Regions from separate parts of the Vibrio panuliri genome, predicted to be linked through region 1. Evidence: predicted binding sites of a transcription regulator. Region 1 holds the regulator's gene; each other region holds the start of a gene.
What was found. Region 1 encodes CRP, which controls carbon source genes, mostly activating them, when cyclic AMP is high. Its sites were predicted from a motif close to TGTGANNNNNNTCACA; they were not measured.

Region 1 (7,949 bases):
GCGCAAAAGAGACTGGGATTGCACTGGCTGAGTCAAAAGGCATTGATGGGCTTTTGTTTACGGGCAGTGCGAATACAGGGCAGTTACTGCATCGTCAATTTGCGGGTCAGCCAGAGAAAATGCTGGCGTTAGAGATGGGTGGCAATAATCCGATGGTGATTTCAGAACACTACGGAGAGCTGGATGCAACAGTCTATACCATTATTCAATCAGCGTTTATCAGCGCGGGGCAGCGTTGTACCTGCGCGCGTCGACTCTATGTTCCCTTTGGGGATAAAGGTGATCAACTTCTTGTCAGGTTGGTAGAGGCGACTTATCAGATTAAAGTGGATCAGCCTTTTGCAGAACCCGCGCCATTTATGGGCCCCCAAATTAGTCAAGTTGCCGCACAAGCGATCATCACTGCGCAAAAAGCGCTTCAATCATTAGGTGGCGAAAGCTTAATAGAGGCAAAAGTAGCGAAGGCGGCTTTTGTGACTCCGGGGATTATTGATGTCACCGCTATTGAACAGTTGCCGGATGAAGAATACTTCGGTCCTTTACTACAAGTGGTTCGTTATCAAGGTCTTGAGCAAGCAGTCGCGCTAGCCAACGAGACACGCTTTGGGCTATCTGCAGGATTAGTCTCGACTGAAGATCGCGAGTGGGACTATTTTGTTGAGCATATTCGAGCAGGTATCGTGAACCGAAATCGTCAGTTAACAGGGGCGAGTGGAGATGCGCCTTTTGGGGGACCAGGAGCTTCAGGTAACTTACGCCCCAGTGCATTTTACGCCGCTGATTACTGCGCTTATCCCATGGCATCAATGGAAGGTGCCCAAACCTTGCTACCGGAAACGCTGACACCGGGTATAACAATGTAAAAAGCATAGCTAGGTCACACAGGATAATACCTTGGTGACCTCGTTCTTGCACTAGACTATCAGTAACAACAAAGAAACATCCCCTACACAGAGACAAGGAGGCGTTATGACGCCAGATAGGTTGTTCCAGTTGCTTTGGGAGGATTACACCTCGCGCCTTTGTCCTTCTGCGGGCAACGTCCACAAGTTACTGCAAGAAGATGAGCCACTAATCAATGACCATATTGCCCTGCGCACCTTTAATTTACCGCCAGTGACAATGGAGGTATTGGCTCAACCATTTTTAGCTCTCGGTTATCAAGAAGCGGGAGACTATCTATTTGAAGCGAAAAAATTGGTCGCTAAACATTACCAACACTCAGACCCAAACTTACCGAAAGTATTTATTAGTCAGTTAAAAGTAGAGGAGTGTTCGACTGAGTTGCAGGCGATAGTGCAACAGTTGGTCTCGCAAGTAGACCGAGAGGAGACACAAAGCGTTGAGTTTTTGTATTCCGGGCGACCTTGGCCGTTGACTCATGAACAATATCAACAGCTTGCGCAGGAAAGTGAATATGCAGCTTGGTTAGCGGCACATGGTTATGGCGCTAATCACTTTACGGTGAGCGTGAATCAACTCAATCAGTTTGAGCAAGTACAGCAGGTGAATGATTACCTCAAAGCCTCGGGTTTTGTGATTAATCAATCTGGTGGTGAAGTCAAAGGGTCTCCTCAACTCTTACTTGAGCAATCTTCTACCATGGCAGACAAGGTGCAAGTTGACTTTGATGATGGTGTTGCGCTGATCCCCGGTGGTTTTTATGAATTTGCCAAACGCTACCCAATGAGCAATGGAGAGCTATATTCAGGTTTTGTCGCCGCTTCAGCCGATAAGATCTTTGAGAGTACCAACTCATAAACGAAGGGACTTCGTTTGAGAATAGAGAATAGAGAATAGAGAATAGAGAGGGGGGGGCGTCTCGGCTCTACAATCTCGTTTCTCAACTCTCAAGTAAAGAAAAAGCCACCCGAAGGTGGCTTTAGCAATTTTACTCGTTCAATTCGTGTGAATTAGCGAGTGCCGTACACAACGATAGTCTTACCGTGAGCAGAGATTAGGTTCTGCTCTTCAAGCATCTTCAAGATACGACCAACGGTTTCACGTGAGCAACCCACGATTTGACCGATTTCTTGGCGAGTGATCTTGATTTGCATGCCGTCTGGGTGCGTCATCGCGTCAGGTTGCTTCGCTAGGTTAAGTAGCGTTTGAGCGATACGACCAGTTACATCTAGGAATGCTAGGTCACCTACTTTTTGGCTAGTCACTTGTAGACGACGAGCCATCTGAGAAGACAGACGCATAAGAATGTCTGGGTTTACTTGAATCAGTTGACGGAATTTCTTAAATGAAATTTCAGCCACTTCACAAGGAGACTTAGCACGAACCCAAGCGGTACGCTCTTGGTCTTCTTCAAATAGACCAAGCTCCCCGATGAAATCACCTTGGTTTAGGTAAGAAAGGATCATTTCCTTACCTTCTTCGTCCTTGATAAGAACCGCAACTGAGCCTTTAACGATGTAGTACAACGTTTCTGCTTTTTCGCCCGCATGAATTAGCGTGCTTTTTGATGGGTACTTATGAATATGACAGTGTGAAAGGAACCACTCTAATGTTGGATCGGTTTGAGGTTTACCTAGAACCATAATATCTCACTTCCTCTGCAGGGTACGCTTGCGCTTTCCATGTCCAAAATCGGGATAACTAGGATAAGAGCACTTTCTCAGTGCTGCAAGCTATCTTGTGTTTCGGTTTCAAATAGTATCCTTTTTCTAGAATGATTTCTTGATTTTAATAGGGTACTCGCTGCTATTTTATAAGTGAAAACGTGCACATGATCACGGTATGAAAAGTAATCGTGTTCTAACGCTGTTATTTAGCCAATTTTGCCCGTTTCAATTAGCTGCTGAAGAATCGGTCTGACGATCAGTTCCATGGCAAAACTCATTTTTCCGCCAGGTACGACTAGGGTATTGTGGCGAGACATAAATGAGCCATCAATCATAGCGAGCAGGTATGGGTAATCGACATTTTTGAACCCTCGTAGACGAATCACCACAAAGCTCTCATCCAAACTTGGGATGCCTTTGGCATCCAGTGGGTTGGATGTGTCGACGGTAGGCACACGTTGGAAGTTGATATGGGTACGTGAAAACTGCGGCGTTATGTAATTGAGGTAGTCATCCATTGAGCGAACGATAGAGTCCATTACCGCTTCACGTGAGTGGCCGCGATCTCGCGTATCGCGAACAAATTTCTGAATCCACTCTAGGTTAACAATGGGAACCATGCCAATCAGAAAATCAACATGATGGGCAACATTAACATCCCCATCGACGACACCGCCGTGTAAGCCTTCATAAAACAAGACGTCGCTATTTTCAGGAAGCTCCTGCCATGGGGTAAAGGTGCCCGGCATCTGATTGTAAGGGACGGCTTCGTCAAATGTATGCAGATAACGACGGACCTTACCGCTGCCGTCTTCACCGTATTGGCGGAAAAACTCGGCTAATGCGGGGAAGTCATTCGCTTGAGGGCCAAAATAGCTAATGTGGCGCCCTTGCTCACGAGCCTTGCGGATTTCTACGTCCATCTCTGGACGAGTGAAACGGTGGAAGCTATCTCCTTCAACCCAAGCAGGTTTTATGTCCATCATATTGAACATTTTGCGAAAAGCTTCTGATGTCGTCGTTGTACCTGCACCAGATGAACCAGTGACAGCGATAATTGGATGTTTTGCTGACATGACAAACCCTGTCTAAAACTCACGTTCCTGTTAATGTTGGCTAAGTGACAATAGACATGCTTAGTCACTTAGCTTTTACAGCAATATAACATGCTTTAACTTTTAAACTAAAAAATTATACTTTGCGTCGCCTATGGTTAGGTTATTAAAGATGCCTGATTTAGAACTTGTTTCTCAGTTGAATATCAACCGTTTCGTGTAACTCTGAAAAGACAATGACCGCTTCTCCTGAAGCGAGTTGAGCTTTAACTTGTTCAACTTTATCAGCCACGGATACTTCGATATCGCCATAATCCGTTCCTTCACGAAGGACAAATTCACGAATTAGATTATCGAGTGTTTCTGGAGCAATATCTTGCCAAGGGACAATCATAAATACCTCTTAATTTTATGATTACGGTGCTATCCCCAACACTTGTCGTTGCATTGGGGACGGCACTATGCCGTTTTTAATGGTTGATAGTAAGCGGGTAACATCTCTTCAAGCCAGAATCTCGGTTTTAATAACGACCCGGTGACAAAGCCGACGTGACCTCCTTGGTCGAGCAGGCGATAGTCGATGTTGTCAGGTAGGACGAAATGCGGAATGACGGCGTCAGTCATAAACGGATCGTCTTTAGCATGAATGATTTGCGTAGGCAGTTTGATTTGCTGAAGACGATGAATGCCTGAGCAGCGTTGATAGTAATCATCCGCATCTTTAAAACCATGCAGGGGAGCGGTGATAAGATCATCAAAATCGTACAACTTGGTCACGCGCTTTATGCATTGATACGTTAAGCCAAGCTCGCCTTTGAGCAACTGATGTTTGCGCAATGCATTTCGCTTAAGTGAGCGGAGTAAATAGGTTTTGTATAGTTTGGAGAAGCCCTGCTCAATACGGCTAGAACAGGCCGATAAATCAAGCGGAGCGGAAACGATAGATGCCGCATCGATGAGAGGCTCGTCTGCGTATTCCGCTAAGTAGTTTGCCAACATGTTCCCACCAAGTGAAATGCCCACTGCAACCTTGGTAGTATTGGTAAATTGTTGATTAAGATGCTCTAAGAAAAAGCGCGCGTCTTCGACTTCCCCTGAGTGGTAGGCTCGTGGTAGGCGGTTGGGTTTTCCGCTACAACCGCGAAAGTGCATCATCACAGAGAGCCAACCTTGCTTGGCGAACGCTGCCATCAAGCCATTGGCATAAGGACTGTAGAAGCAGCCTTCTAAACCATGAAACAAGACAAACAGCGGCTTGTCTCGCGCTTCTTTACTGTTAGGGTCTTCGCTCCAAGCGATATCAATAAAATCGCCATCTGGCGTATCAAGGGTTTGCCAAATAGGTTCAAACAGCGCTTTCTTACGAATAAAACGTGGCGCTAGGGTTTGCAAATGGGGGTTGGTAATGCCCGAGGCAGCAATAAATTTTGTCATAGCGTTTCAGTTGCGTTATCCGAAAAAGGTTGTGAAAAAACGGAGTACAAATGCTCTCCATCCAACTGACGACAATAACGAAGGGTTAGGGGCTCATCATCGGCATTGAGTAATGTCAGCCCATTAATGCAATCAACTAAGTCAGACTGTTGTTGCTTTTCTAGTTGTAATTCAAATTGCAGCGCCTCCCGATACAAGGTGTCGGGTAGGCTGCGTTTGCATTTTCTGCGTAATTCACGAAAGCTACTGAGCAGAATTTCAGAACGGCTCAAGCACTCTTCTACTTGAGCCCAATCTTGCGCGGCAATGGTTGCACCTTGCTCGTCCAACCATTTTAGCAGTAAGAGTAAGTTCACATTACCATGGTAGTGGTTTTGTAAGGATAAGCACGCCTCTTTCACTTCTCGCACACTGTAATATTGCAAGCTAAATTGCCATAGGCGTTCTAAGGTAAGTGAAAGATGTACGCGCTCGATACTCATTGACTGCTGAACTCCTGTTCCATCTGCTCTAGCTCTTCTTGGAGAGCCATCCATTCCATTTCGACGTCTTCTAACTCGGTTTTGCTGGAGGCTTGTATCGCGAGAACTTGATTAAGTTTAGCCTTATTTTCGGCTTCATACAGTGAGTTGTCCGCTAATTGTTCTTCAGCCTCGGCGAGTTTCTGACCTAACTTATCCATTTTATCTTCAAGTTTTGTCAGGTTTTTGCGAATCGGCGCGGTTAATTTGCGAAACTCTGCTTCACGTCGCTTTTGATCTTTTTTCGCCGCAGCGCTATTGGCGCTGTTCTTTTCTGGTTGCTCAGCTTGCGCTTCTCGACGGTCAGCTTTTTGCTGCTCTGTCAGCCACTTGTAGTAATCATTTAAGTCGCCATCAAATGGAGCGACTTGGCGATCGTGGACTAAGTAAAGATCGTCTGTGGTTGCGCGCAATAGGTATCTATCGTGCGAGACGATCACCATTGCCCCTTCAAAGGTTTGTAACGCCATGGTTAGCGCTTGGCGCATATCCAAATCAAGGTGGTTGGTTGGCTCATCGAGTAGCAACAAGTTAGGCTTTTGCCACACAATCAGCGCTAACACTAAGCGGGCTTTCTCGCCCCCGGAGAATGGTGCGACTTTCTCTAGTGCTTTATCCCCTTGGAAGCCAAAACTGCCTAAGTAATCGCGCAATTGCTGCTCGGTATGCTTAGGTGCGATTTGCATCATATGCTGCAATGGTGTTTCTTCAGGGTGCAGAGTTTCTAGTTGATGCTGAGCAAAGTAACCGATCTTCACGCCTTGTGAGTATGTCAGTTCTCCACTTTGTGGTTTGTGCTCGCCAGAGAGAAGCTTAATTAGCGTCGATTTACCTGCACCGTTGCGACCCAGTAGGCCAATACGACTACCCGGAACTAAGTTGAGACGGATTTTCTCTAAAATTAGGTTGTCGCCGTATCCCGCAGATGCTTCATCCATCATTATGATTGGGTTTGGTAACGCTTCTGGCTCGCGGAATTCAAAACTAAATGGGTTATCAAATTGCGCAGGGAGTACTTTCTCCATGCGTTCTAGCGCTTTGATGCGGCTTTGTGCTTGGCGCGCTTTCGATGCTTTGTAGCGGAAGCGGTCAATGTAACTTTGCATGTGTGCCATATGCTTTTGCTGCTTGGCGTACATTGCTTGTTGTAGGATCAGCTTTTGCGCACGTTGATCTTCAAATGAAGAGTAGTTACCGGTGTACTCATTCAAGCGTTGGTTTTCGACATGAACGATGCGCCCAACAATAGGGTCGAGGAAATCACGGTCGTGTGAGATAAGGATCAGCGTACCTGGGTAGTTTTGCAACCAGCGTTCTAGCCACATAACTGCATCCAGATCTAAGTGGTTAGTCGGTTCATCGAGTAACAGTAGATCAGAACGACAGAGCAGGGCTTGAGCTAAGTTTAAGCGCATGCGCCAACCACCAGAAAACTGGGTTAAGTTCCAGCTCATTTGCGGTTGGGTAAAGCCTAGACCATCAAGCAGTTCTGCCGCACGAGCTCGAATGCTATAGCCACCAATGGTTTCAATTTTGCCATGTAACTCCGCCACTAATGTACCGTTATCAGCTTGTTCAGCATCGACGAGTTGCTGCTCCAAAGCACGGTATTCACGGTCACCATCAATGACATACTCAAGGGCGGTACGATCAAGCGCAGGGGTTTCTTGAGCAACCCATGCCATCTCCCAATGGGCAGGTTTGCTAAAATTACCAGCATCAATAGAAAGTTCATCTTTGATCAAAGCAAAGAGGGTGGATTTACCACACCCGTTTTTGCCGACCAAGCCGACTTTATCGCCAGGATGGATAGTTGCAGATGCGTTGTCTAACAGGGGCTTGCCACCACGTAGCAATTGAATATCAGAGAAGGTAATCATAGCGTTCTGTTTTTTCTTTAATCGTTTCCGCACGCATAGTAGGAGGATTGGTAGAAAAAGTCGATCATTGCGTTATCTCTCTCAACCGCGTATAACAAAATGATAACGAAAATAAAAGGAATGCTGTACAAGGAATGGATTTATCAGCAACAGCTCAAGCTAAAGTATTAATCATTTACGCACATCCAGAGCCACAAACTTCGGTTGCCAACCAAGTCATGATCAATAAAGTGACTTCTCTGGAACACGTAACCGTGCGTGATATCTACGCCCTCTATCCCGACTTTTTTATTGATGTTAACGCTGAGCACGATGCATTGCTTGAGCATGACGTGATTGTTTTTCACCATCCGATGTACCTTTATTCATGCCCGGCATTGCTAAAAGAGTGGCTGGACCGCGTATTGGGCAAAAAAGGGTTTGCTTATGGAGAGGGGAGTGCCCTGCAAGGTAAATATTGGCGTAGTGTGATTACCACTGGCGGTAAAG
Region 2 (7,949 bases), 1.1 Mb from region 1:
TTGGCGGTGGTAACACGGCGATTGACTGTGCGCGTACTGCGAGACGAGCTGGGGCGGATACCACTATAATCTATCGACGCACTCGCGAAGAAATGCCGGCAGAAGATTATGAAATCGTTGAAGCCGAGCATGAGGGCGTTAAGTTTCTATTTTTGACCAATCCGGTCGAAAATATTGCCGATCAAAATGGGCGCGTTCAATCCGTACGATTGGAGCGCATGGCATTGGGTGCGCCTGATGCATCTGGCCGTCGCAGTCCGAAAGCGACGGGAGAGTTTTTCACTCAAGAGTTTGACACGGTCATCGCTGCGGTGTCTCAAAAGCCAGACTTAAGTTTCTTAGACAACGATTCGCCAGCCTTGCCATTAACCCGCTGGAACACCTCAGAATCTGATCCGCGCACGATGCATACGGGCACGGGCAATATATTTAGTATTGGTGATTTTCGACGCGGCCCAGCCACGGCGGTAGAAGCCGTAGGGGATGGACGCGTTGCTGCGAAAGCCATCGACCTATTTCTTGAAGGTGATATGGCGGATATGCCAAAACCTGCGTTTAACTCACGCAAGGAAACCGCGCTCAAACAGGTTGATCCAATTCATTTTGAAAACTTTGAGAAAGTGGCGCGTAGCATCATGCCGGAGTTAACGCCAGCGCAGCGCGAGCAGAGCTTCGCTGAGGTGGAGCTTGGCTTTGATAATGAAGAAGCGATAAAAGAAGCGGCTCGTTGCTTGGAGTGCGGCTGTCAAGCTAACACCAGTTGCGATCTGCGTGATTACTCAACGGAATATAATGCTGAGCAGCACTTTGACTACACCCTCAATGTCCAATCTCATCATGATTGGCTCAACTTGCGTGCAAAAGATCCGCGCCACAAGTTTAGCGTTGATCGCAGCTCTGAGTTTATTGAATTTGATGCTAACCGCTGTATCAGTTGTGGTCAGTGTATTCAGGCATGCAGTGAGCAAGCGGTGCACGGCATTTTAAACTTCGTTCATGACCACAACGGACGCCCAGCGCTTCGCCCAGATGACCGGCCTCATTTTGGTAAGAGTTGCGATGGCAAATTGTTGATGGGTGACTCCAATTGCGTGCAATGTGGTGCCTGTGTGCAGGCCTGTCCTACTGGCGCGATGGTCGACAAACGTGACCGTTCGCAAGGTCGGGTGGAGCAACTAAAAGCCGTAGATACCATTTGCACCTATTGTGGCGTTGGTTGTAAGTTGACCATGCACGTAGACGAAGCCAATAACCGTATTCAATATGTCACCGGTGCGAATTCGCCCGTCAACCAAGGTATGCTGTGTGTTAAAGGTCGCTTTGGTTTTGACTTTATCGGTGATAAAGCGCGTTTAACCACACCACTTATCCGTAAAGACGGTTTGCTACAGCCAGCCAGTTGGCAAGAAGCAATAGACTTAATTGCGAAGAAGTTTACTGCCATTAAGCGAGACTTTGGCAGTAATTCTCTGGCAGGTTTCTCTTCAGCAAAAACGACCAATGAAGACAACTACGCGTTCCAAAAATTTATACGCCGTGAGTTAGGGACGAATAACGTCGACCATTGTGCGCGTTTGTGTCACGCATCGACCGTTACCGGACTTGAAGCTTCGTTGGGCAGCGGTGCGATGACCAATGACATCCCAAGCATTCAGCATTCGGATGTGATTTTTATCATTGGTTCAGACACCACCTCTGCGCATCCGATTATTGCATCACATATTAAACAGGCAATTCGCCATCATGGTGCGCGCCTAATCGTGGCGGATCCAAAACGCGTTGATATGGTTGACCATGCTGAGCTGTACTTGGCTCATCGTCCTGGTACAGATGTAATGTTACTCAATGGGGTGATGCAACAGATCATCAAAAACGGTTGGTATGATCAAGAGTATATCGAAGAACGTGTTGATGGCTTTGATACCTTCCTACAAGAGGTGATGTCGCCAGCTTACGCGTTAGACAAAGTCGAGCTAGTTACCGGCGTGAGTGCCGACGATATTTTTGCCATGGCACGCACAATAGGTACGGCTAAACGTACCGCGGTTTACTATTCGATGGGGATCACCCAGCACACGACAGGCCATGATAATGTTCGTTCGATTGCCAATTTGCAGTTACTGTGCGGCAACATAGGCATTGAAGGCGGTGGTATTAACCCGTTACGCGGACAATCCAATGTGCAGGGGGCGTGTGATATGGGTGCGCTGCCTAATAGCTACCCAGGTTATCAAAAAGTGTATAACCCTATGGTGCGTCAAAAGTTTGCAATTGAATGGGACGCGCCTGATTTACCATCAGAGCCGGGGCTAACATTAACAGAGATCATTCATGCGGCTTGCCATCGCGAGGTACGTGGGTTGTATGTGATGGGTGAAAACCCAGTCTTGAGCGATCCAAACCAAGCTCACGTGATTGAAGGGTTGGAAGCGTTAGATTTCCTTGTGGTACAAGATATCTTCTTAACGGAAACTGCCCAGTATGCGGATGTGGTGCTACCGGCTTATTCATTTGCAGAGAAGTCTGGTCATTTCACCAATACTGAACGTCGTGTTCAACGGGTTAATGCAGCGTTAAAAGCGCCAGGAGAGGCAAAAGAAGATTGGTGGATTGTACAACAGATCGCCAATGCAATGGGCGGAGATTGGCACTATCAACATGTTGCCGATATCACCAGTGAGATTGCGCGTGTTACACCGCAGTATGCAGGTCTACTTTGGGAAAATATCACCCCGAATGGTGTCCAGTGGCCAAGCAATAAAAACAACCCTCATGGTACCCGTATTATGCACCAAACGCAGTTTACGCGGGGCAAAGGCCAGATGGTTGGGGTGCCGTTCCGTTATGCTGCCGAATTGCCAGATGACGAATATCCTTTGGTGTTAACAACGGGGCGTATTTTGGAGCAATTCCATACAGGCACGATGACGCGCAAGACCAAAGGGTTAGATAATCTGGCCGGGCCAAGAGCGATGGTCAGCGTGCAAGATGCCGAGGCGCTAGGTATCAGTAATGGGCAACGATTGAAAGTTTCAACCCGACGAGGTTCGATTGAGATAGATGCCTTTGTGACTAAGCGGATTCAAAAAGGGGTGATTTTCATTCCTTTCCACTTTGTTGAGTCACCAGTTAACCGACTGACGACGACCGAAACCGATCCGCACGCTAAGATCCCTGAGTTCAAAGTGGCAGCGGTACGAGTGGAAGTGCAAGAGCCTGCGATGGCTTAACGTGCTTTGGTCAACATACCTAAATGTAAGGGGCGCGTTTTGCGCCCCTTTTACTTACTTATCGAACCGCTCGCGGTATTCTCACTTGTGAGTAAATCGAATGCGCTCGCTGCGATTACCCTCCAGCACAACATGATCAAAGCTATCAAGTTGATGATGCTTAATCAGGGCGCGTAGGTTCTCTACATACGCTTCACCTCGAGTGGAATAGTGCGCGAGTGCGGCAACCAACTGGTGACCGTTAAGGTTATTTTGCTCGCGCAGTTGTTTGCGCAGGTGCCATAACTCTTTGTAAGCGCCAGTGGTGTTAAGGTTATGCATATAACTTGCGGTTCCCGCATACAAGTTATCAAATGCCGCCACTTTTACATGCCCACCCGGCGTTGTCAGGTACTTGCCCCCGTGTGCAGGGAGATGTTCACCGTATAAGCTATTGCCCTCGATGGCAAAATGGCTGGTGCCCCAACCACTTTCATCAATGCCTTGCGCAAGTACCATTCCAACTGGAATGATGTCTACATGCAGCAGCAGTTCGTCAATATCATTGGATTTTACAGCGTAAGATTCCATTAACTGCGCAACCCATGCCTGCTCTTGTGGCGTCCAGTCTGACTGTGGCTTTTGGGCTAATTTCTTGAGCGAAGTTCTCACCGCTAAAATTTGCTTGTTTACCGCTGTGACAGTTGGCAGCAGTAAGCGAATAAACCCGGTCGTTTTCTGCTCTACTGGCAATGCGTTAAGGTCAGTTGGCAAGTTTTCAACATAGTAGCTGGGTAGCTGGAGGTTTTTGGCAACCTGTTGAAGGTCATAATTGTCTTGCTCGAATCGGGCGACAAGTTGTTTAGCAGAATGCAACTCGGTGATCTGTTCAACGGGATAAGGTTGTGTAATGTGATCCGGTGAGGATGGCAGAGCGTCATTCGCGTGGGTTGTAAAAGAAAACAGCGCCAGTGCGCTGATGGTAGCAAGGTGAGAAAGTCGTAATGATGACATTCTGTTTCTCCATGTGAGAGCCAACTCGGTGTTGAATGATTGATCAATCTCGTTTGATTATACATTAGCAATAATCGATTGATTGCGTAAAACATCGATCAAATTAGCGCTTTAAGTTTTCATCACTTTCAGCGTAATTGATGCTTTTTTGATTAAACGGATAAAAACAGTCAAATTTAACAAAAGTGATCATTGTCACATGTAAACCGAGTCACTATACTCCGCGCTCGACTAGGTACGTAAACGTTTACCTAGTCGGCTTTCAATCGGCTGCAAAATGGAAACTTGCCCCAAGGAACTGGGCCCAGCGTAACTGTGAGCGTTTACGGGCCAACAATCTGCGAACGGGCAAGACAACATTTTGCGATGTTGCCTGCACCTGTGCGCGTCTGATTTTTGGTTCGCCTTAATTTTAGATATTTAGCACAGATACATAGCAGGGTAACATTAATGCAAATCATCTATAGCTTGGCAGGCATCTTCGCCATCTTGGCGTGCGCCTATGCACTTTCAGATAGTCGTAAAAGCATCAACTGGCGTACCGTTTTAGGTGCATTCGCGCTACAAGCGAGTTTTGCCGCGTTGGTTCTCTATTTCCCTTTGGGTCAATCACTACTCGGTTCAATTAGTCACGGTGTTTCGGGTTTACTTGCATTTGCTGATCAAGGAATTGGCTTTGTGTTTGGTGAATTGGCAACCGGCAGCTTTATTTTCGCCATTCGTGTTCTTCCTTTGATTATCTTCCTTTCGGCGATCATTTCTCTGCTTTACTACTTGGGCATCATGCAAAAACTTATCCTTGTGATAGGTGGTGGTATCGCGCGTGCGCTGGGTACTTCCAAAGTTGAATCATTGGCGGCAACCAGTAACATTTTCTTATCGATGAGCGAAGCGTCTTTAGTGGTGCGTCCATTCTTAGCCAACATGACACGTTCAGAACTGTTTGCCGTTATTGTCGGGGGGATGGCATCGGTAGCGGGCTCTGTACTTGGCGGCTATGCGGCACTGGGCGTGGAGTTGAAATACTTGATCGCGGCAAGTTTTATGGCGGCGCCGGGTGGTTTGCTTATGGCAAAAATCATGGTCCCAGAGCGTGAGACTTCCGCTGCGCAAGGGGAGATTGAGTTAGAAAAGAGTACCGACAGCAACGTTATTGATGCTTTGGCTTCTGGCGCAATGAATGGCGTTCGTGTGGCGGTGGCCGTGGGTACGATGTTGATCGCTTTTGTCAGTGTGATTGCCATGGTCAATGCCGGTTTTGAAGCCGCTGGTGAGCTAGTCGGTATTGATAACCTAACCTTGCAAACCATTTTGGGTTACCTATTTGCGCCATTGGCACTATTTGCTGGCGTACCAATGAATGAGGTGTTTTCTGCGGCGGCTTTGATTGGTCAGAAGACGGTTCTCAACGAGTTTGTCGCTTTCTTGGATTTCGTTAATGTTAAAGAAACTCTTTCTGCTCATAGCCAAGTGATCATTACTTTTGCGCTATGCGGATTTGCTAACATCGGTTCAATTGCGATTCAACTTGGCTCAATTGGTGCTATGGCTCCAGAGCGTCGTCACGAAGTGGCTAAATTGGGTGTGCGTGCAGTGACCGCAGCAACCTTAGCCAATATGATGAGTGCCGCTTTAGCTGGTTTGTTTATCGCGCTATAAGTTTCAGGCAACATTGCAGAAATTAGCGTAAGCCCACTTCGAACAGTGGGCTTTTTGCTCTCTAGATTTCGTAGTTGGCTTTTATTCCAATATCAAAATGGAGTGGCATCTGCCATTTTTTGAAAGATAGATAGCCGACGATGAGGCCGGTGAGTGCCAGCAAGATGGACGCGTAAATCGTTTGAGTGAAGTACAAAAGCCCAATCGAGCTTGCCAACAAAATCGGCACGACTTTTAAACCAAGTACTTTAAAGCAGAACGACTCTTTGAGCGCAAGACCGGATAGAGTGATAAACAAAAAGCCCAGAGATAACCATACACGGCCTTGTTGCGGGTCACTGAGTATGAGCAAAATACCAATCCAAGCGGACCAGACAATAATGGTACGAACCCATTTGTTGTAGACATGTAAGTTGGCCGCACACATTGCCGCAGCGATGCCAGTGATAAGTAACGAAAGCGAAAGTGTATGAGTGAGGTTAAACAGCGAGCTCAAACTCAATGCTAAAAATAGCAGTGCTATTGCAAACAGTGAGATGCCGGTGCGATATAAGCAGACGCTCAGTTTGTCTAAACTATCGAGCTTTTCTTGGTATTCTGGATTGGCCATGTTGTCTACCACCTTAAGAAAACGGTACGGCTAATATGGGATGCAATCAATTTACCCCATGATTTAACACAATAAAACGATCATCTCTTTGAATTGCTGTTCGACGTTAGTCGTGTTAACTAGTTGTTGATAATTTGATAAGGTAAACCACGTCCCACACGATAAGTAAACAAAGTAAGTTAAACGAATAAGTGTGTGGTTCTATTGCCGCGAATAAGGCGACATATTGGCTTACCTTGCTGGATTGCATTATGGCTTACACGAGTAGACAAACGATCAAGTTTTGGAAAAACAGCCTTGTTCGCCGTTTTTTTGTGCTTTCGTTGCTAGTGGCGAGTTTGCCTTTGCTGATAACCATTGTGGTTTATGATCGAATGACCGCTGGATTGGTCTCGGATATGGCAAAGGAGCGTGTGCAGCAGAACCTAGTGCAGGTTAAAAACAGCATCCACCATTTCACCCGTCAGCATACCCATGCCTTGTCCGCGATATCCGAACTTCCGGCCATCGCTGGTTTATTTAATCCAACCCTACCTTCGAGCCAGTTTGCCCAAACACTTAGCTTGATCCATTTCGATATCGACCGCGCTGAAATTTATGGTGCGCTGTTTTTTGATCAAAATTGGCAGTTAGTTAATGCGTTAGCGGGTCAAAGTGCGAGCGGCTATCCATACTGGGGAGTAGGGCAGTTCTCAGTGACATCTTTACCGAAAACGTCTTTTGGCGAGGTGATGCTCATTGGCCCGCAACCAGCAATACGTGGTAAGTCCGCTTGGTATTTGCTGGCGACTCCTGTTTACCTAGCAGGACAGCGCCAGCAGTTAGTTGGCTATCTAGCATTTCAGTTACGATTGGCGAGCTTAACGCAATATCTCTCCGCAGGGGGCTTTGACGAGACGCTGCTTTGCGTTGGAGAACAAGAGCCAAGCGATTGTTTTGACGCTTTGGGCCGGTCCGTAGCAATGAGCCACCAAGGTTATGAGCGTGAGCCTTTAACGGGGGATTGGCAACTCGTCAACAATGCAGGCCATGAGCCGTTATTAGATCGAGAACACGAGCGGATTTTGGTTTTACTTATGGCGGGCTTGGTATTGTCGCTGGTCACCACGTTTTTCTACTTTCTGGTCAAGCGAGTTAGGCGGCGGGTATTCCCCCTAATTGATGCGGCAAATGCTGTTTCGGCGGGTCACTCGGTTGCCCGAATACCAGTGTCTGGTCACGATGAAATTTCGCTCTTAGCAGGGGCGTTTAATCGTATGACTTCCCATTTAGATTCATTAATGTTGGCTAGAGGAGAGGCGGAACGCAAAGCCGTTTGGGGAGAGTTTGCGACAGGCATTGCTCATGAGATTCGCAATCCACTGGCGACAATTAAAGTGTGTGTGCAGACCTTGTCGCATCAAAAAGCTGAAGAGCAAGAACTGCAAAGTTTGATGGTGGGTGAGATTGAGCGCATC
Region 3 (7,949 bases), 770 kb from region 1:
AATCTCGCTTTTAACAAGAATGTCACTCCAAACTCGGCGTGAGACAAAAATTTCAAGGTGAGTGGTTTGTGCTGCTCACCTTTTTGTTTATTAGCTGCTTGCCATGAGAGGTGGGCAGAGGAGAAAGGTAATGAGTCATCCAATTGAACAGTTAGAACAGATTATGGCCACTCTGCGTGATCCGCAAAAAGGCTGCCCTTGGGATCGCAAACAGACCTTTGACACAATTGTTCCCCATACTCTTGAAGAGACTTATGAAGTGGTGGATGCGATTCACAATCAAGATTGGCCGAACTTAAAAGAGGAACTGGGTGATTTGCTGTTTCAGGTGATTTTTTACAGCCAACTTGCCAAAGAGCAAGGGCTATTCGAATTTTCTGATGTGGTGGAAACGGTCAATGAAAAGCTCACTCGTCGTCACCCACATGTTTTCTCTCAGGTTGAGTTTGAATCTGATGAAGCTATCAATGCCAACTGGGAAGCCGAAAAAGCAAAAGAGAAAGCGCAAGCAGGCAAAACTGAGCAAAGTATTCTAGACTCAATACCAAATTCTCTACCTGCATTATTACGTGCCACAAAAATGCAGAAAAAATGTGCGCGCTATGGATTTGATTGGGATTCCATCGGTCCGGTGGTCGAAAAAGTACGTGAAGAACTTGATGAAGTACTTGAAGAATCGATGCTGGCCGATTGCAAACAAGAGAACATTGAGCTGGAACTCGGCGATTTAATGTTCGCGGTCGTCAATCTTGCTCGCCATTTAGAAGCTAACCCCGAAGTGGCGCTAGCTAAAGCAAATCTAAAATTTGCGCGCCGTTTTGCTGCTGTTGAGCAAAAAGTTTCTCAAGCAGGCAGGGTTTTAGCTGACTGCACTTTGGATGAATTGGAGCAATTTTGGCAACAAGTTAAACAAGATGAACGCAGTATTATGATGTAATTAGGTGTATTTGGGATAAATTTGACTCATCCTATTTACAAGTTTAATTAATCTGAATCATTCAGTTTGATTTGAAGCAAAAAATAATTAATCGTGGTGTGATAGATTTCACGTTGTGGCGGTAAGGGGCTTCTGGTATATTTACATCCCGTCCAGAAGAAATCCATTTTCCCTCATTCAACCAATTTCAGGTTAAACATGACGACAAATTACATTTTTGTTACTGGCGGGGTTGTATCCTCTCTAGGTAAAGGTATTGCAGCAGCATCTCTTGCAGCTATTCTTGAAGCTCGCGGTCTTAAAGTGACTATGATGAAGCTTGACCCTTACATCAACGTTGACCCAGGCACTATGAGCCCAACTCAACATGGTGAAGTGTTTGTAACAGAAGACGGCGCAGAGACAGACCTAGACCTTGGTCACTACGAGCGATTCATCCGCACTAAGATGACTAAGCGTAATAACTTTACCGCAGGTCGTGTTTACTCAGACGTTCTAGCTAAAGAGCGTCGTGGTGACTACCTTGGTGCAACGATTCAAGTTATCCCTCATATCACAAATGCAATCAAAGACCGTGTGATCAATGGCTCTCAAGGTCATGACATCGCGATCGTTGAAGTTGGTGGTACGGTAGGTGATATCGAGTCACTACCATTTATGGAAGCGATTCGTCAGCTAGCAGTTGAAATCGGCCGTGAACGTGCAATGTTCATGCACCTAACTCTCGTTCCTTACCTTGCAGCTGCAGGTGAAGTGAAAACGAAACCGACTCAGCACTCTGTAAAAGAGCTGCTTTCAATCGGTATCCAACCAGATATCCTAGTTTGCCGCAGCGATCGTATGATCCCAGCGAACGAGCGTAAGAAGATTGCGCTATTCTGTAACGTTCCTGAGAAAGCGGTAATCTCTATGAAGGACGTAGATTCTATCTACAAGATCCCTCAACTAATTCGCGCCCAAGGTCTTGATGACCTAGTATGTTCTCGTTTTGGTATTACTGCACCAGAAGCCGACCTTTCTGAGTGGGAACAAGTAATCTATGAAGAAGCGAACCCAACTGGCGAAGTAACCATCGGTATGGTAGGTAAATACATCGAATTACCAGATGCTTACAAGTCAGTAAACGAAGCACTTAAACATGCGGGCTTGAAAAATCGTCTAAGCGTCACTATTAAGTACGTAGACTCTCAAGATGTCGAGACTAAAGGTGTCGAACTTCTTGAAGGTCTAGACGCAATCCTAGTACCTGGCGGTTTTGGTGACCGTGGTATCGAAGGTAAGATCCTTGCAGCGCAATACGCACGTGAGAATAAAGTTCCTTACCTTGGTATTTGTCTAGGTATGCAAGTTGCACTGATTGAATACGCACGTAATGTAGCAGGCATGGAAGGTGCACATTCAACAGAATTTAACAAAGAGACTAAGTACCCTGTGGTAGGCTTGATCACAGAATGGGTTGATGCAGATGGTAACGTTGAAGAACGTACAGAATCATCTAACCTTGGTGGTACAATGCGTCTTGGTTCACAGCTGTGTCACCTAGCAAAAGGCACCAAAGCACGTGAACTATACGGTAGCGATACAATCCATGAACGTCATCGCCACCGTTACGAAGTGAACAACAATCTTCGCCCGCAAATAGAAAAAGCAGGTCTGAAAGTTTCAGGTTTATCTGCGGATAAGAAGCTTGTGGAAATGATTGAGAACCCAGCTCACCCATGGTTTGTAGCGGCTCAGTTCCACCCAGAGTTCACTTCAACTCCTCGCGATGGTCACCCACTGTTCGCAGGTTTCGTAAAAGCTGCGGGAGAAAACTCGCGCGGTGAATTGAAGTAAGAAGTAAAAGGGATACGGGCAGTTGCGAAGGTTTGCGACTGCCCTTTAATTTCGACATTTATATTTATACGAGAGGAAACATTAATGTCTAAGATCGTTAAAGTTCTAGGTCGTGAAATCATCGACTCACGTGGTAACCCAACTGTTGAAGCTGAAGTACACCTAGAAGGCGGTTTCGTTGGTATGGCAGCAGCTCCATCTGGTGCTTCTACAGGTTCACGCGAAGCTCTTGAGCTACGTGACGGTGACAAATCACGTTTCCTAGGTAAAGGTGTTCTTAAAGCAATTGAAGCTGTAAACGGCCCAATCGCTGACGCTCTAGTTGGTAAAGACGCTAAAGACCAAGCTGCAATCGACGCAGTGATGATCGAACTAGACGGCACTGAAAACAAATCTAAATTTGGTGCGAACGCTATCCTAGCTGTTTCTCTAGCTAACGCTAAAGCAGCTGCTGCAGCTAAAGGCATGCCTCTATACGAGCACATCGCTGAGCTAAACGGCACTGCTGGTCAGTTCTCTATGCCTCTACCAATGATGAACATCATCAACGGTGGTGAGCACGCTGACAACAACGTTGACATCCAAGAGTTCATGATCCAACCAGTTGGCGCTAAAACTCTTAAAGAAGCTCTACGTATCGGTGCGGAAGTATTCCACAACCTAGCTAAAGTTCTTAAGTCTAAAGGCTACAGCACTGCAGTTGGTGACGAAGGTGGTTTCGCTCCTAACCTTAAGTCTAACGCTGAAGCTCTAGAAGTTATCGCAGAAGCTGTTGCAGCTGCTGGTTACGAACTAGGTAAAGACGTTACTCTTGCTATGGACTGTGCAGCATCTGAGTTCTTCGACAAAGAAGCTGGCATCTACAACATGAAAGGCGAAGGTAAAACTTTCACTTCTGAAGAGTTCAACCACTACCTAGCTGACCTAGCTAGCAAGTTCCCAATCGTTTCTATCGAAGACGGTCTAGACGAGTCTGATTGGGCTGGCTTCAAGCACCAAACTGAACTACTAGGTGACAAACTTCAACTAGTTGGTGACGATCTATTCGTTACAAACACTAAGATCCTAGCTGAAGGTATCGAGAAAGGCATCGCTAACTCTATCCTTATCAAGTTCAACCAAATCGGTTCTCTAACTGAGACTCTAGCTGCAATCAAGATGGCTAAAGACGCAGGTTACACAGCTGTAATCTCTCACCGTTCTGGCGAAACTGAAGATGCAACTATCGCTGACCTAGCGGTAGGTACTGCTGCAGGTCAAATCAAAACTGGTTCTATGAGCCGTTCTGACCGTGTTGCTAAGTACAACCAACTAATCCGTATCGAGGAAGCTCTAGGTGAGCGCGCTCCTTTCAACGGTCTTAAAGAAGTTAAAGGTCAATAATTTAGATTTCTAAGTTATTAGCTTAACGCTTTGAAACGCTCCACCTCGGTGGGGCGTTTTTGTATTTGGAGGAAAGCTCACGGTGAGCGCGCTCCCCCATATTTCAAAGAAGCGGTCTTAAAGAAGTTAAAGGTCAAGCTTAATTATAAGCTTAGCTAAATAGCTTTTTAGAAAGGCTCCACTTCGGTGGGGCCTTTTTTTGTGCAGAAGAAGTGAGAATCGAGAGTAGAGAATGCTTCGCTCACGGAGGTGGTTGTAGGCTTTGCTTGCCTTAAGTTTGTCATTCCATAGAGTGCGTTAGCACGAGTAGGGAATCTCGTTTTTGGTCGAGTTTAAGATAGCTCCCCAACTCGCTCGTACCTCGCTCTTGAGGATGACAGGTCCTCGCATCGCTATACAGCCGCTATCGCCTCCACCCTGCGTTTCTCCATCTCTTCACGAATAGCAGCGCCTTTAAAACCATCGGCGATGATATCTTTTACTTGCACGCTTAAGGCAGCTTGAAAAGCGGCTTCGAAAATGGCCTTTTGTGGATAATCGATATGTTCAAGACCTTTGCGACCTTGATGATCGGCCATGCAGCAAAGCAAGATATCATTGAGGCGCTCTGGTTTGCGCCACACATCGAATTTGTTGAGGATCTTGAGCTTGGTTGCGGGTTTAAGTTCTGCCGCTCTATGGATATTAGAGTGCTGCTCACACACCATCAAAGCGAGGTCGCGATACTCATTTGGCACCCTTACTCGCTGACATAGCGACTTGATGATTTTCACACCAGTATGGCAGTGCATTTTATGGCTTGGCCATTCGCTTTGTGGCGTAACTCCTTTACCTAAATCATGCACTTGAGCAGCAAACCTTACCGTGCAGGAGTCGGAGATAAGTGAGGCTTGCTTGGCGGCCATTAAGGTATGAACACCAGTATCGATCTCTGGGTGCCACTTTTCAGGTTGCGGCACGCCAAATAGACGGTCAATTTCCGGTAAGACCACGTTGAGTGCACCACATTGGCGCAATACAGAAAGAAACACTTGCGGCTCTTGTGTGGAAAGAGATTTATGCCACTCTTGCCACACGCGCTCAGCAGTGAGGTGTTCAAGTTCGCCATCCTCGACGATCTGGGTCATCAGCGTCAGAGTTTCAGGTGCTATCGTAAAGCCTAAATGAGCGAGTTTCGCAGCAAAACGTGCTACGCGGAGTACTCGGAGTGGGTCTTCTACAAATGCCGCAGAGACATGTCTTAGAATGCGATTTTTTAGGTCTTGCTGACCATGGTAAGGGTCAATGATATTGCCTTGCTCATCTTGCGCCATTGCGTTGATGGTGAGGTCGCGGCGCATAAGATCTTCTTCCAATGTGACATCTGGTGCAAAATGACATTGAAAGCCTGTGTAACCCGCGCCTGTTTTGCGTTCTGTACGTGCAAGCGCGTGCTCTTGTTTACTTTTAGGATGCAGAAACACAGGGAAATCTTTTCCTACCGCAGTGTAGCCTTGTGCCTGCATTTCTTCTGGGGTTGAGCCAACAACGACCCAGTCTTTATCATAGACGGGTAGGTTAAGCAGATGATCGCGGACTGCTCCACCAACAAGATATCTTTGCACGTTATTCTCACTCTTAGTCGTCATTGCCTATTGCTGTAGGCAATGGTACTTTCGTTACCAATAAAATCCCAGCGATGAGTGATATGTATAACCACCATTTTGGCTTTGTTGAGTTACCATTTTCTATCGTACCTAACTCACGATTCCTCTATTTAAGTCAGCGTCATAAAGAAGCTATCTATCATCTACAAGCGGGTCTCGGAGATGGTGGTGGTTTCGCCATGCTTACCGGAGAGGTGGGCACAGGTAAAACCACTGTATCAAAAGCGATGGTTCAAGCTTTAGATAACTCGACGCAAATCGGTTCGATATTAAATCCGACCTTCTCAAGTCTTGAGTTGTTGCAAGCTATCTGTGATGAGTTTAGTTTGCCATACCCAGAAAGTGCATCAATAAAACTACTCACCGATACTATCAAACAGTTTCTGCTAGAGAGCTACCGTAGCGGCAAGCAAACTCTGGTGATCATTGATGAAGCACAACACCTCTCTGCGGAAGTGTTAGAGCAGTTGCGTTTGTTGACTAATCTGGAGACTGAGCAAAGAAAATTGCTCAAGGTCTTGTTGATTGGTCAGCCTGAGCTTCAGCAAAAACTTCAAATGCCGCAGCTACGTCAGTTAGCGCAACGTATTACAGGGCGTTATCACCTATTGCCATTAGACAGCAGCGAGACGGCGAAATACATCCAATTTCGTTTGCAACTCGCGGGCGGAAATAGCGAGTTATTCTCGAACAAGTCACTCAAGTTGATTGCAGAGGCGACACAGGGAATTCCGCGCTTGATCAACTTGGTATGTGATGCGGCGTTAAAGCGTGCTTATCAGTTAGGAGAGGCGCAACCTTCAGTTAACACAGTAACCCATGCTTGTGATGAAGTGATGAGCTTCCAACCTGCTTTTGCCAAGGCGAGAGGCATTGTTGTTCCAAAGAGATCGAACAAAGGGCGCTACCTAGTTTCCGCAACGTTGGGGGTGCTACTCGCTGGGTTGAGTTGGCACTATTCATCGGCTTTGTTTGATTCTCATATTCAAGCCCAGCTAGAAAGCCAGTTTCCACCGAAAGCGAATATTGTTGAGCAGCGAGAGATTTTTCCGGTAGAAGTTGGGCAGTTACTCAGCTCTCCGTCGTCTTTAGCTAAGGGATTAACGGAACTTTACTATGCGTGGGGTTATCGAGCTTCGGTGGTCGATAAAATGTGCCTAGAGAGTGATGAAGCGCAATTTAGCTGCGAGCGTCGAAGTGGGGACTTTAATCAGTTACTGGAGCAAAACTTACCGGTGGTATTGACGTTAACTTACCAAAATAAGACTCGTTATGCGGTACTGTATCGTGCCACTCCAGAGCGTGTTCAATTACTTATTGATAGCCAACGAGTTGAGTTTGAACGGCGCTGGTTAGAGCAAATTTGGCATGGCGAATACCATCTTATCTGGCAGCGTTTGTGGCCCAATACTCTAAAGCCAGGCATGGTGGGTGGACAGATTGCCAGTCTTGATTCTGCTTTGTCTAAGGTGCTTGAATTGCCGTTGGAACACAACGATATGTATGGTGATAGTCTCAAGCAGAAGGTGAGTTTATTCCAGCGCTGGCAAGGCTTGAGTATTGATGGCATTGCGGGGCAAAGAACCTTGCAACGCTTGGAGTTACTCGCACAAAGTGATAGTGCGCCACACCTTTCAGTTTTGGAGGGCATTTAATGGCAAATCTATTACAGTCCCTGCAAGAGTCTCAACAGGGCTATCAACAACATAATCCCAATAACTTGCAAGTTGCACCTAATCAGACGCAAAAGCCGACGAGAGCGCTGCCTGTATGCCTAGCACTTGTTTTAGTACCTTCAGCGTTGGCAACGGTGGCCTCGGTAGCAATGCGTTATTCTGAGGCGCGTGACAACTGGCTTGCGAGCAATACTGGAGGAGTCGAAGTGGTAGAGGTCTCTGCACCGACGTTGCTTCTTGATTACCCCGATGTCGGCGTTTTGCTTGATACTCAGCGAAGAGTATTTGAGTTACCCCAGCAAGTGCACTCTGTGGAGGATACTCAGCCAGAAAGTTCATCAAAGAGCACCTCTACGACAGTGGCATCCGCAAAAGAGTTGCCGGAGCAATCAGATGATTTGCTCGAAGGGATCGACTTATCTTCCTTGTCACCTGATATTGCACAAAGGCTTCAAGCGGCAATTCAATCTG

Region 2: GZK95_RS06170 (NupC/NupG family nucleoside CNT transporter) is a predicted target of CRP. The motif match lies at 4,408-4,423, and genes of this name have one in related genera.
Region 3: GZK95_RS12390 (CTP synthase) is a predicted target of CRP. The motif match lies at 1,035-1,050, and genes of this name have one in related genera.

Annotation. Positions count from the first base shown of each region.
Region 1 covers NZ_AP019654.1:262,117-270,065, forward strand. The annotation lists gene astD (succinylglutamate-semialdehyde dehydrogenase) at 1-863, shown strand, start outside; gene GZK95_RS01205 (DUF1338 domain-containing protein) at 970-1,761, shown strand; gene crp (cAMP-activated global transcriptional regulator CRP) at 1,914-2,546, opposite strand; gene GZK95_RS01215 (phosphoribulokinase) at 2,777-3,646, opposite strand; gene GZK95_RS01220 (YheU family protein) at 3,807-4,019, opposite strand; gene GZK95_RS01225 (hydrolase) at 4,085-5,059, opposite strand; gene GZK95_RS01230 (TIGR02444 family protein) at 5,056-5,541, opposite strand; gene GZK95_RS01235 (ABC transporter ATP-binding protein) at 5,538-7,460, opposite strand; gene kefG (glutathione-regulated potassium-efflux system ancillary protein KefG) at 7,595-7,949, shown strand, end outside.
Region 2 covers NZ_AP019654.1:1,350,824-1,358,772, forward strand. The annotation lists gene fdhF (formate dehydrogenase subunit alpha) at 1-3,230, shown strand, start outside; gene GZK95_RS06165 (glucosaminidase domain-containing protein) at 3,312-4,223, opposite strand; gene GZK95_RS06170 (NupC/NupG family nucleoside CNT transporter) at 4,674-5,882, shown strand; gene GZK95_RS06175 (DUF2301 domain-containing membrane protein) at 5,944-6,492, opposite strand; gene GZK95_RS06180 (sensor histidine kinase) at 6,744-7,949, shown strand, end outside.
Region 3 covers NZ_AP019654.1:2,725,682-2,733,630, reverse strand. The annotation lists gene mazG (nucleoside triphosphate pyrophosphohydrolase) at 131-937, shown strand; gene GZK95_RS12390 (CTP synthase) at 1,136-2,773, shown strand; gene eno (phosphopyruvate hydratase) at 2,858-4,156, shown strand; gene GZK95_RS12380 (multifunctional CCA addition/repair protein) at 4,549-5,784, opposite strand; gene GZK95_RS12375 (ExeA family protein) at 5,844-7,457, shown strand; gene GZK95_RS12370 (general secretion pathway protein GspB) at 7,457-7,949, shown strand, end outside.